Regions from separate parts of the Enterobacter sp. UPMP2060 genome, predicted to be linked through region 1. Evidence: predicted binding sites of a transcription regulator. Region 1 holds the regulator's gene; the other holds the start of a gene.

Region 1 (5,964 bases):
TTCCGCGAAGAAGCCAACAAGCAGTACAAGCGTCTGGTGCTGGGTAAAGAAGTGCGTCTGCGTAATGCCTACGTCATCAAAGCCGAACGCGTAGAGAAAGATGCGGAAGGGAATATCACCACCATCTTCTGTTCATATGACGCTGAAACGCTGAGCAAAGATCCGGCGGATGGCCGCAAGGTGAAAGGCGTGATTCACTGGGTGAGCGCTTCCCACGCGCTGCCGGTAGAAATTCGTCTGTACGATCGTCTGTTCAGCGTGCCTAACCCAGGTGCAGCGGAAGACTTCCTGGCGACCATCAACCCGGAATCTCTGGTGATCAAGCAGGGTTATGCGGAGCCTTCTCTGAAAGCCGCTGAAGCGGGCAAAGCGTTCCAGTTCGAACGTGAAGGTTACTTCTGCCTGGACAGCCGTTACAGCACGGCGGAAAAACCGGTATTCAACCGTACCGTAGGCCTGCGTGATACCTGGACGAAGATCGGCGAATAATATTGCTGGTCTGGTCAATGAGAGACAAACGCCGCACTATGCGGCGTTTTTTTATTTAACGATCAGGGTATTAAGACAGGGCCTAAAAAGGCGTCACAAAAATATCAGGTCAATGAGGTGCTACTTATTTTTCAAAAAAAAAGTTTGTATCATTGCGGAAATTAAAAAGGTTATAAAAAAGGAAAGGATTCTCACGTCTAGCCACTGAAATACCTGATAATTCCCCGCCATTCCTCGCCTCCTCACAAATGTTACAAAGCGCTACCAATTATGTGCACTTCGTCATAGTCCTGACTTTTGTCCGCTAAAAAGCATTGATAATTCGCGTCGCGAAAAATAACCTAAAGACGGTAGTTAATTCGAGGGTATTTAAAGCTACCCCTGACCATTTGGTCTTTTTTATTTACGCCGCTTCAGGCGTTTTAATTCGTCAAAGAGGAATAATCTATGCGTACGTTCAGTGGCAAACGTGGTGCGCTGGCGCTGGCTATTGCCGGTGTGACAGCAATGTCGGGTCTGGTGGTGACACCAGAGGCGAAAGCGGCGGGCTTCATCGATGATTCTACCCTCACGGGCGGTATTTATTACTGGCAGCGTGAACGTGACCGTAAAGACGTCACCGAAGACAAATACAAAACCAACCTTTCTCACTCCACCTGGAACGCCAACCTGGACTTCCAGTCAGGCTATGCCGCGGACATGTTCGGTCTGGATATTGCTGCGTTTACCGCGATTGAAATGGCGGAAAACGGCGACAGCGCCCACCCGAACGAAATTGCCTTCTCCTCCAGCAACAAAGCCTATAAAGAAGACTGGTCCGGGGATAAGAGCGGTATCAGCCTTTACAAAGCCGCTGCAAAATTTAAATACGGTCCGGTTTGGGCGCGCGGTGGTTATATTCAGCCAACTGGCCAGACTCTGTTAGCACCGCACTGGAGCTTTATGCCGGGTACCTATCAGGGTGCCGAAGCCGGGGCGAACTTTGACTACGGTGATGCGGGTGCGTTGAGCTTCTCCTATATGTGGACCAACGAGTACAAAGCACCGTGGCACATCGAAATGGACAAGTTCTACCAGAACGATAAAAAAACCAAAGTCGATTACCTGCACTCGCTGGGCGCGAAGTACGACTTCAAAAACGATCTGGTGCTAGAAGCGGCATTTGGTCAGGCACAGGGCTATGTCGATCAGTACTTTGCTAAGGCCAGCTATAAATTCGATGTCGCGGGTAGCCCGCTGAGCACCAGCTACCAGTTCTACGGTACGCGCGACAAAGTCAGCAACGGTGGCGTCAACGACATTTATGACGGCACCGCGTGGCTGCAGGCGTTAACCTTCGGCTACAAGGTCGGTCAGGTTGATTTGCGTCTGGAAGGCACATGGGTGAAGGCGGAAGGGCAGCAGGGCTACTTCCTGCAGCGTATGACCCCGACCTACGCCTCCTCCAACGGTCGTCTTGATATCTGGTGGGATAACCGCTCAGACTTCAACGCCGACGGCGAGAAAGCGGTCTTCTTCGGCGCAATGTATGACCTGAAAAACTGGAACCTGCCTGGCTGGGCGGTGGGCGCTTCTTACGCTTACGCCTGGGACGCAAAACCTGCCGATATGGCCACGCCGGACGCATATTACGATCCCAACTATCGCCTGAAAGAGTCTTCCTACAGCCTCGATGCTATCTATACCCTGCAGGATGGCCGTGCGAAAGGCACGATGTTCAAACTGCACTTCACCCAGTATGACAACCACTCCGATATCCCGAGCTATGCGGGCGGTTACGGCAACATCTTCCAGGATGAGCGTGATGTGAAATTCATGGTTATTGCCCCATTCACCATCTTCTGATGAACGCACCGGCGGGCTGAGTCCCGCCGGTATGGAGACTGCACATGATGAAAAAAATCGTAATCGTCGCGTTGCTGGCATCAGGGCTGGTGGCGTGTGCTCAGAATCAGGCGCCGAAAGAGGACTCCCGTCTGAAGGAGGCGTATAGCGCCTGCATAAATACTGCGGAAGGATCGCCGGAGAAAATTCAAGCCTGTCAGAGCGTGCTGAACGTGCTGAAGAAAGAGAAAGCGCATGAGCAGTTCGCGACGCAGGAAAACGTCCGCGTGATGGATTATCAGGCCTGTATCCAGGCGCGTAAAACCGGTAACGATCAGGAAGTGGCGAAGCGTTGCGACCAGATTTGGAAAGAAATACGTAGCAATAACAGTAACTAATTCGCTGTTATCATGCCCGGTGGCTCTGCGCCACCGGGCTTTTTTTTGGCAAAAAAAAGCCAACCTTGCGGCTGGCTCAGAGTATGAGTCTTATTATTTCGCGTCGTGCGCGTGATCGTCTTCGCGGCAATCGCCTTCAGCGCAGTGACCGTAAAGGTACAGGCTGTGGTTCGTCAGGCGGATGCCATGACGCGCCGCGATTTCACGCTGGCGCGCTTCGATGGAATCATCGCTGAATTCAATGACCTTGCCGCAATCGAGGCAGATCAGGTGATCGTGGTGCTGCTGCTGGGTCAGTTCGAAAACAGATTTACCGCCTTCGAAATTATGACGGGTAACAATGCCCGCGTCATCAAACTGGTTCAGCACGCGATAGACGGTAGCCAGCCCAATCTCTTCACCCATGTCGATAAGACGTTTATAAAGGTCTTCCGCACTGACATGGTGATTGTCTGGACCCTGAAGCACTTCAAGGATTTTTAACCGAGGAAGCGTAACTTTCAGGCCAGCCTTCTTTAATGCGGTATTGTTGTCAGTCATGCGGAATCTGTCCTGTTGCTAAACGATTCACTTCTGTAGGAAGTGACAGAAAATGCACCCGGGATAATGCGTCTCATTATAGAACTGCCATGGCTAAATGAAAACTGCAAGTCTCAGGCAAAATATGCTTATAAAAACGTGGTATCACCAACAAACTTGCTCAATGGAAAACCACGTTTTATCAGGGAGACATTGTACAGGTCTGGGCGAAAAAGTTAAAAGATTGTAGCGATTAATTTAATCGGTTTGACCTGGAGCATGGGCGCAACCGCAGTTGCGCCGCGATAAAATCAGGCGTTCAGAATATCATCCAGGTGCAGTTCTTCACGGATCTGCTTCACCCACTTCTCAACGCGCTCTGCGGTCAGTTCTGGCTGACGGTCTTCGTCGATGGCCAGGCCTACGAAATGATCGTCATCGGCCAGGCCTTTAGACGCTTCGAAGTGGTAACCGGCGGTCGGCCAGTGGCCTACGATAACCGCGCCGTTCGGCTCAATGATATCGCGGATGGTGCCCAGCGCGTCACAGAAGTATTCGGCGTAGTCTTCCTGATCGCCACAGCCAAACAGGGCGACCAGCTTACCGTTGAAGTCCACTTCTTCCAGCGTCGGGAAGAAATCATCCCAGTCGCACTGGGCTTCACCGTAGTACCAGGTTGGGATACCCAGCAGCAGAATGTCATAGCCTTCCAGATCTTCTTTGCTGCTCTTGGCGATGTCATGCACATCAGCAACGTCTTTACCGAGCTGTTTTTGAATGTTTTTTGCGATATTTTCGGTATTGCCGGTATCACTGCCAAAGAAAATGCCGATGATTGCCATGAGTAAAATAACCTCTTGAAACTTAATAGTATGGTGGCGCAATTTGGCCACGGATAAGGGCAATAATAGCAGAACTGGCAACCCTGCGGAAACAGCTATCGCGCAGGACTGCACTCTGTGCTACATGAAAAGGGCGATAAAGGGGATTTTCAGACTTATGCCTGGCTGCGTAACGTCTCAAGCTGGACGAGCAACATCTCTTCAATGAGCTCGCTGCGGCTGATATTTCGCGCGTCAGCCAGCTCGTTCAGCGCATCGACGGCGTCGGCGTTAAGCTTCAGTTCGACACGCTTAAGCCCACGATTTTTATCGCGTTTAAGCTGGTTGCGTTTATTGATACGCAGCTGTTCATCGCGCGAAAGCGGATTCGTCTTGGGTCGTCCCGGGCGACGCTCATTCGCGAACAGATCTAGTGTCGTACGGTCCGTTTGTTCTTTGGCCATGATTCTGAGACTTCGGGGGAAACACGCCGCCCTGCTAATGCCCGGGCGATAAGCGCGCCATCATACATCACCAAAAACGGCACGCCAACGACTGGAAGCCCGCAGCCTTCCAGTCGCTTTCTTTTTAATCAATTTGCAGTATCAGCAAGATAGCGGCGAATGGCGCGCAGCACAGCATCCGGTTTTTCCGCATGCACCCAGTGCCCGGCACCGGCAATCACGTGGGCGCGAGCCTGCGGGAATTGGGCCAGCAGCGTGTCGCGGTACGCGTCGGTAACGTAAGGTGAGTTTCCGCCGCGAATAAAGAGAGTAGGGTGTGGCCAGGCGGGGACGGTTTCCCAGCCCACGATGTTATTGTATTGCTCCCAGAGCACCGGCACGTTAAAACGCCATTGCCCGTCAACAAATGACTTCAGCAGGAACTGCACGACGCCTTCTTCATCAAGATGCTCACGCATGACGGCAGCCGCCTGTTGGCGCGTCGCGACACCCGCTTCTGTGACCGCATTGATGGCGGCAAAAATCTCGTCGTGACGGCGGACGTCATAATCCACGGGCGCGACGTCAATCACCACCAGGCCGCTAATACGGTCCGGGGCCAGTGCCGTCAGGGCCATCACCGCTTTGCCACCCATTGAATGCCCGATGAGGGTCACCTTTTGCAGGTCGTGGGCATCCAGCGTATCCAGCAGATCCTGTGCCATCGCCGCGTAGGTCATCTCGTCGGAACGCCCGGAAAGACCATGATTGCGCATATCGACCTGTAAAATATCGTGGTCGGTAACCAGATCGCGCGCCAGCACGCCCAGGTTATCCAGACTGCCAAAAAGCCCGTGAACCAGTACGATGGGAGAATTATTGTTCGGCGATTGTGCAGTTTGCGCTCGGGTATTCAATTTCATGGCAAAGTTCTTTTTTTACGTATGTCAGGTTAGGGTATCATGTTGACCATTCTGCCGCCCGGCTGCAAGGTTCCAGTTTAATCTGACTTTTGCGGCCAACCTGGTTTGACGCTATCCGCTGTTGGGATTTGACCTTATAATCCCAATGACTTGTATTCAGATAAGATATCGCACTGGATTAAGATGAAAACAATCGAAGTTGATGACGAACTCTATCAGTATATTGCCAGCCAGACGCGGCATATCGGGGAGAGCGCGTCCGACATTTTACGGCGCATGCTTAAAATTTCCGCCGCTTCACAGCCTGCTACCCCAGTCACCAAAGATGTCGTGTCTCAGCCGAGCGTTGTTGCACAAGCAAAACCTGCCGTGACGCCGGCAAAAGATAAAGTGCGCGCGATGCGCGAGCTGCTGCTCTCCGATGAATACGCGGAGCAGAAAAAAGCGGTAAACCGCTTTATGCTGGTGCTGTCTACACTTTACTCACTGGATAACAAAGCGTTTGCTGAAGCGACCGAGTCGCTTCACGGCCGTACTCGCGTCTATT
Region 2 (5,964 bases), on a different contig from region 1:
AAACAGACACATCGCTCAGGCGCGACGCCAGCTCAAGCGGCGCGTCCGCTGAAACCTGCCCAGCCAGCACCACGCGATACAGCCAGCCGGTTTTACCCGCTTTTTGCAGCTGGGCCGACATATCCTGAATACCGAAGTGGTAGTTGAGCTTGAAGCACGGCGAGCGTGGCTGCGTCACCTGAATCAGGGCATCGCCCCAGCGGTAGATATCACCGATAAACACGTTCTTTTCGGTGAGCCCTTCGGTGGAGAGATTCTCCCCAAACGCGGGGGCGACGAAGAGGTCCGCCTGCTCGGGAAACTCGCTTTTCCAGTGCTGATAGTGTTCGCGCGGGTAGTGGCACAGCGCGCGATCGGGCCCGCCGTGGATTTTCTTTTCGGCCTGCTCGTCACCCGCAAGCCCGAGGTCGGTTAACGTCAACTCACCGTCGACCTGAATTTTGGCGATGGCACTTGGGCGGCTGCCGTCGTACTCCCTTACCTTGCCTGTAAACACGTTCACCGGGTAATGCATTGCTGCCTCCATTACGCAGATACAAAAAAAGCGAGTCATAAGACTCGCTTCTCACAGGCGTCAATGCAACCTTATTTTTTAGCGGCGAAACGCGCTGCTGCTTCGTCCCAGTTCACCACGTCCCAGAAGGCTTTGATGTAGTCCGGGCGACGGTTCTGGAATTTCAGGTAGTAAGCGTGTTCCCACACGTCCAGACCCAGGATTGGGAAGCCGGATGCGCCAGAAATCGCTTCACCCATCAGCGGGGAGTCCTGGTTAGCAGTAGAAACCACCGCCAGCTTGTCGCCTTTCAGAACCAGCCACGCCCAGCCAGAGCCGAAACGGGTTGCAGCGGCTTTTTCGAATTCCGCTTTGAAGTTGTCAACGGAACCGAAGTCGCGCTCGATAGCCGCTTTCAGGTCGCCCTGCAGGGTGGTACCGGTTTTCAGGCCTTTCCAGAACAGGCTGTGGTTAGCGTGGCCGCCAGCGTTGTTACGCAGAACGGTTTTCTTGTCCGCTGGCAGCTGGTCCAGCTTGGTGATCAGCTCTTCAGCAGACAGGTTAGCGAACTCTGGTAGGCTTTCCAGCGCGGCGTTCGCGTTGTTCACATAGGTCTGGTGGTGTTTAGTGTGATGGATTTCCATCGTCTGCTTGTCGAAATGCGGTTCCAGTGCGTCGTAGGCATACGGCAGGGATGGCAGTGTATAACTCATAATCCTCTCCATTATTGTCGGGCGGCACAGCTGTTAATGCCGCGTAAGCAGTTGGTTCATTATAGTTAATTAAATGATATTGAAAATGATTATCAATGCCGTAGTTTTTATAAGGTTATTCGTTTTTCGATTAATCGCGAAATTGTGAGTCTGCTCACGCGGTTAACGTGCTGATTGCCATCCAGAACACATCTGCGGCAACCTTCTGAAGGTCCCCAAACCGCCTAATTTTTACACTCCTCAAGTCGGTGGGAAGCCACTGACGATAAAAACGATGAGGGTGTAAAAATGAATCATGCGATTACGATGGGTATCTTCTGGCATTTGATAGGCGCTGCCAGTGCAGCCTGTTTCTATGCTCCGTTTAAAAAAGTGAGAGGCTGGTCATGGGAAACCATGTGGTCCGTTGGCGGTATCGTGTCCTGGCTGATTTTGCCCTGGACCATTAGCGCCATGCTGCTGCCCGATTTCTGGGGCTACTTCTCCTCCTTCAGCGCCGCCACCCTGCTGCCAGTGTTCCTGTTCGGTGCGATGTGGGGCGTCGGCAACATCAACTATGGCCTCACCATGCGTTATCTCGGCATGTCGATGGGGATTGGTATCGCGATTGGCATCACGCTGATCGTCGGTACCCTGATGACGCCAATTCTCAACGGCAATTTCGACGTGCTTATTAATACTCAGGGTGGGCGGATGACGCTCCTGGGCGTGCTGGTGGCGGTCATTGGCGTAGGAATTGTGACGCGTGCGGGGCAGTTGAAAGAGCGCAAGATGGGCATTAAAGCTGAAGATTTTAACCTGAAGAAAGGTCTGCTGCTGGCGGTGATGTGCGGCATTTTCTCGGCCGGCATGTCGTTCGCGATGAACGCCGCCAAACCGATGCACGAAGCGGCGGCCGCGCTGGGCGTCGACCCGCTGTACGTTGCGCTGCCAAGCTATGTCGTGATTATGGGTGGCGGCGCGATGGTTAACCTGGGCTTCTGCTTCATTCGTCTGGCAAAAGTAAAAAACCTGTCGGTAAAAACCGATTTCTCGCTGGCAACATCGCTCATCATCACCAACGTGTTGCTCTCCGCTCTGGGCGGCCTGATGTGGTATTTGCAGTTCTTCTTCTACGCCTGGGGCCACGCCAGCATTCCGGCGCAATACGACTATATAAGCTGGATGCTGCACATGAGTTTCTACGTACTTTGCGGCGGGCTGGTTGGGCTGGTGCTGAAAGAGTGGACGAACGCCGGACGCCGTCCGGTTGGCGTACTGAGCCTCGGCTGCGTGGTGATTATTATCGCTGCCAATATCGTCGGCCTCGGCATGGCAAACTGATTACGCCCCCTTTCGACTGCGATGACGCCACTGTACCGGCGTCATCCCCACCTCGCGGTTAAACACCACTGAAAAGTAGTTACTGTCCTCAAAGCCGCAGCGCATCGCCACATCACTGACCATCCACTCCGTATGCTGGAGGAGATATTGTGCATGGCAGATGCGCAGCTGGCGCAGATAGTGGTTCACCGTCATCCCGGTCAGGGTGCGGAAATGCTGGCGCAACGCGCGCTCGCTGCACTGTTCCTGCTCGCAGAATTTCTCCAGTACAAAGTTTTTATTCAGGCTGCCCGCAAGCCGGGTGATGAGCTTATCCAGCAGCGCTTCCTGCGTTGTGGCGGAGGGGTTATCAGTGGCGTAACGATGGCGCTTCAACGTCATCACCAGCTGGGCGAAAAGCAACTCCGCCAGCTGGTTAGCAACGGGGTCGTTCTTCTGGCTCTCCTGCTCCAGTTGAGAAATAACCTGCCGTACCTGAGCCATACCGCTACTGCTTAAGCGCCAGTGCGGAGAACACTTAGCATCAAGAAAGCCCGGAATGCTCGCGGCCCAGTCCACGTTAAGCTTGAGCCTGTCCGGACAGTAAATAACGTTTTGCAGCACCAGGTCGTTAACCGAGGCGTAGGAGTGTTTATCATCCGCGCGAATGTAGAACAGGTCTCCGCGCGTGATGCGGTAGGGACGGTCGTTGAGGATGTGCAGGCCGTTACCGCGCCAAACCAGCACCAGCTCGCAAAACTCGTGGGTATGTTCGGCAAAGACGTCCTGCGGGTAGCGATCGGCCACCGTGACGGCCTGACTCGCGGAGGCAAAAAAATCATCTTTGCGAAGAATTAACTGAGCAGCCACACCACGACCTCTACGCCGAATAACCTGACACTATTAGCTTTTTTGCGGAAATAAAACGGTGACTGCCCTCGCGTTACTGAAGCATCGCGTCTTTTCCCTGGCGAATATCGCGCGGAGACCAGTTAAATTCCCGGCGAAACCGCGTTGAAAAGTGATTGCTGTCGCCAAAACCGCAGCAATAGGCAATATCCGTGACGCTATCGTCGGTATGACGTAAAAGATGACGCGCTTTGATCAGGCGCAGACGGTTAAGGTAGCGTTGCGGCGTCAGTCCGGTGTGCTGTTTAAGCTGGCGATGCAGGGTACGCAACGACAGAGAAAAATCATCCGCAAGGGTTTCCCAGCAGACATCCTCGGCAAAATGATCTTCCAGCCAGGCCAGCAGATGGTTCAGGCGCGCGTTGTTATCTTCCAGCCCTTCCACCAGGCTGCTGCGGCGCAGCAGCACCAGAAGCTGCATAAACAGCAGTTCGCGCGTGGCAATGGCGTGCGTCTCCTGCCCGTCCTCGCTCTTCTCCATCTGGCTCACCAGCTGACGCACCTGCTGCAGGATGGACTGATTCACCCGCCAGTGCGACGGATAGTGTCCGTCTTGCTCCTGGGGCAACAGCTGGCTCAGCCCCGAAAGAAACTGGAACGCGTCCGGGGAACGGTAAAGCACATTCGTCAGATACAGGTTGTCGGTATGTTCATACAGGTGCCGGTCGTGGTCGCGCACGAAGCACACCGTACCGCCGCTGATGGTATAAGGCTGGCCATTGAAAACATGAATACCCGTCCCGCGCTCAACAATCACAATTTCGTGAAAATCATGATGATGCTCCGGGAACGCAGCCTGAGGAAGCCGTGGCTCAATCGCGACAGGCGAACCTCCTGAAGGAAAAAAATCCACGCAGTGCAGTACGGTCATAACGGCCCCCACCAATGAAAAATGTTCTCAAAATAGTAATTAAGGCCTCCCACACTCACCTTCAATTTTTGGCAGTAAACCTCGCAAAAGCTGTCCATTTTTCAAGAAACAGGGGGAAAGATCGGGAAATGCGCTCAGCGTCACACTGCCTGAGCATCCCGTCACTGCTGGAAACTGTGAACGTCCTCACATTCACCTTTGCTTTCTTGCCAGCGCGAGATTTGGCCTGTCAGTGGTGAGAAGGTGACTTTTTCTTCCCTTTTTTACACTCACCGCTAATGACTTAAGAAAGGACCCGACCATGACTTTTCGCCATTGTGTGGCTGTCGATTTAGGCGCATCCAGCGGCCGCGTAATGCTCGCGAGCTGGGACCGTGAGCAGCACGCGCTTTCGCTTCGCGAAATGCACCGTTTCGCCAACTGCCTGCAAAAGCAGGACGGTTTTGATACCTGGGATATCGATGCCCTGGAGGCGGAGATCCGTACCGGTCTTAACAACGTCTGCAACGACGGCATTCGCATCGACAGCATCGGCATTGATACCTGGGGCGTGGACTACGTTCTGCTTGATAGCCATGGCGAGCGCGTCGGCTTGCCGGTTTCTTATCGCGACAGCCGCACCGACGGCCTGATGGCGAACGCGATCGCCCAGCTTGGCAAGGACAACATCTACGGGCGCAGCGGCATTCAGTTTCTGCCGTTTAACACGCTTTATCAGCTGCGTGCTTTGGTCGAGCAACAGCCGGAGCTGGTCGCGGACGTGGCCCATGCGCTGCTGATCCCGGACTACCTGAGCTATCGCCTGACCGGCAACATGAACTGGGAATATACCAACGCCACCACCACACAGCTGGTCAACATCAACTCGGATAGCTGGGATGAACATCTGCTGGCCTGGACGGGGGCGTCGCCTTCCTGGTTCGGCACACCCACCCACCCGGGTAACGTGATCGGTCACTGGATTTGCCCCCAGGGGAACGCAATCCCTGTCGTTGCCGTCGCCAGCCACGATACCGCCAGCGCGGTAATAGCGTCCCCACTTGCAAGCAAAGACGCGGCTTACCTCTCGTCCGGCACCTGGTCGCTGATGGGCTTTGAGAGCAAAACCCCGTACGCCAGCGATGCCGCGATGGCGGCAAACATTACCAACGAAGGCGGTGCCGAAGGCCGCTACCGCGTACTGAAAAACATCATGGGGCTGTGGCTGCTCCAGCGGGTGCTGAAAGAGCAGAACATTACCGACCTGCCCGCGCTTATCGCCGAAACCGAGAAGCTGAAGGCCTGTACGTTCCTGATCAACCCGAACGATGACCGCTTTATCAACCCGGCGCACATGAGCGCCGAAATTCAGGCCGCCTGCGTCGAGGGCGGGCAGCCGGTGCCGTCGAGCCCTTCAGAACTGGCGCGCTGCATTTTTGACAGCCTCGCCCTGCTGTATGCCGACATCCTCAGCGAGCTGGCGAGCCTTCGCGGAAAACCGTTTAGCCAGCTGCATATCGTGGGCGGCGGCTGCCAGAACCAGCTGCTGAACCAGCTCTGCGCCGATGCCTGCGGTATCACCGTGGTGGCGGGTCCCGTGGAGGCCTCCACGCTCGGGAATATCGGCATTCAGCTGATGACCCTGGACGAACTTTCCAGCGTTGACGACTTCCGTTCGGTGGTGGCGGCTAACGCCA

Evidence for each region. The regulator Fur, encoded in region 1, represses iron uptake genes when iron is present. The targets are predictions, from matches to a motif close to ATAATAATGAGAACNACTATCAA.
Region 2: a site for Fur is predicted at 1,280-1,302, ahead of sodA (superoxide dismutase [Mn]). Genes of this name have one in related genera too.

Annotation. Positions count from the first base shown of each region.
Region 1 is NZ_JBSKJQ010000001.1:128,665-134,628, forward strand. It holds gene glnS (glutamine--tRNA ligase) at 1-489, shown strand, start outside; gene chiP (chitoporin ChiP) at 937-2,334, shown strand; gene chiQ (ChiQ/YbfN family lipoprotein) at 2,382-2,711, shown strand; gene fur (ferric iron uptake transcriptional regulator) at 2,805-3,251, opposite strand; gene fldA (flavodoxin FldA) at 3,542-4,072, opposite strand; gene ybfE (LexA regulated protein) at 4,228-4,515, opposite strand; gene ybfF (esterase) at 4,644-5,417, opposite strand; gene seqA (replication initiation negative regulator SeqA) at 5,601-5,964, shown strand, end outside.
Region 2 is NZ_JBSKJQ010000016.1:8,224-14,187, reverse strand. It holds gene yiiM (6-hydroxyaminopurine reductase) at 1-514, opposite strand, end outside; gene sodA (superoxide dismutase [Mn]) at 586-1,206, opposite strand; gene rhaT (L-rhamnose/proton symporter RhaT) at 1,495-2,529, shown strand; gene rhaR (HTH-type transcriptional activator RhaR) at 2,530-3,378, opposite strand; gene rhaS (HTH-type transcriptional activator RhaS) at 3,452-4,288, opposite strand; gene rhaB (rhamnulokinase) at 4,590-5,964, shown strand, end outside.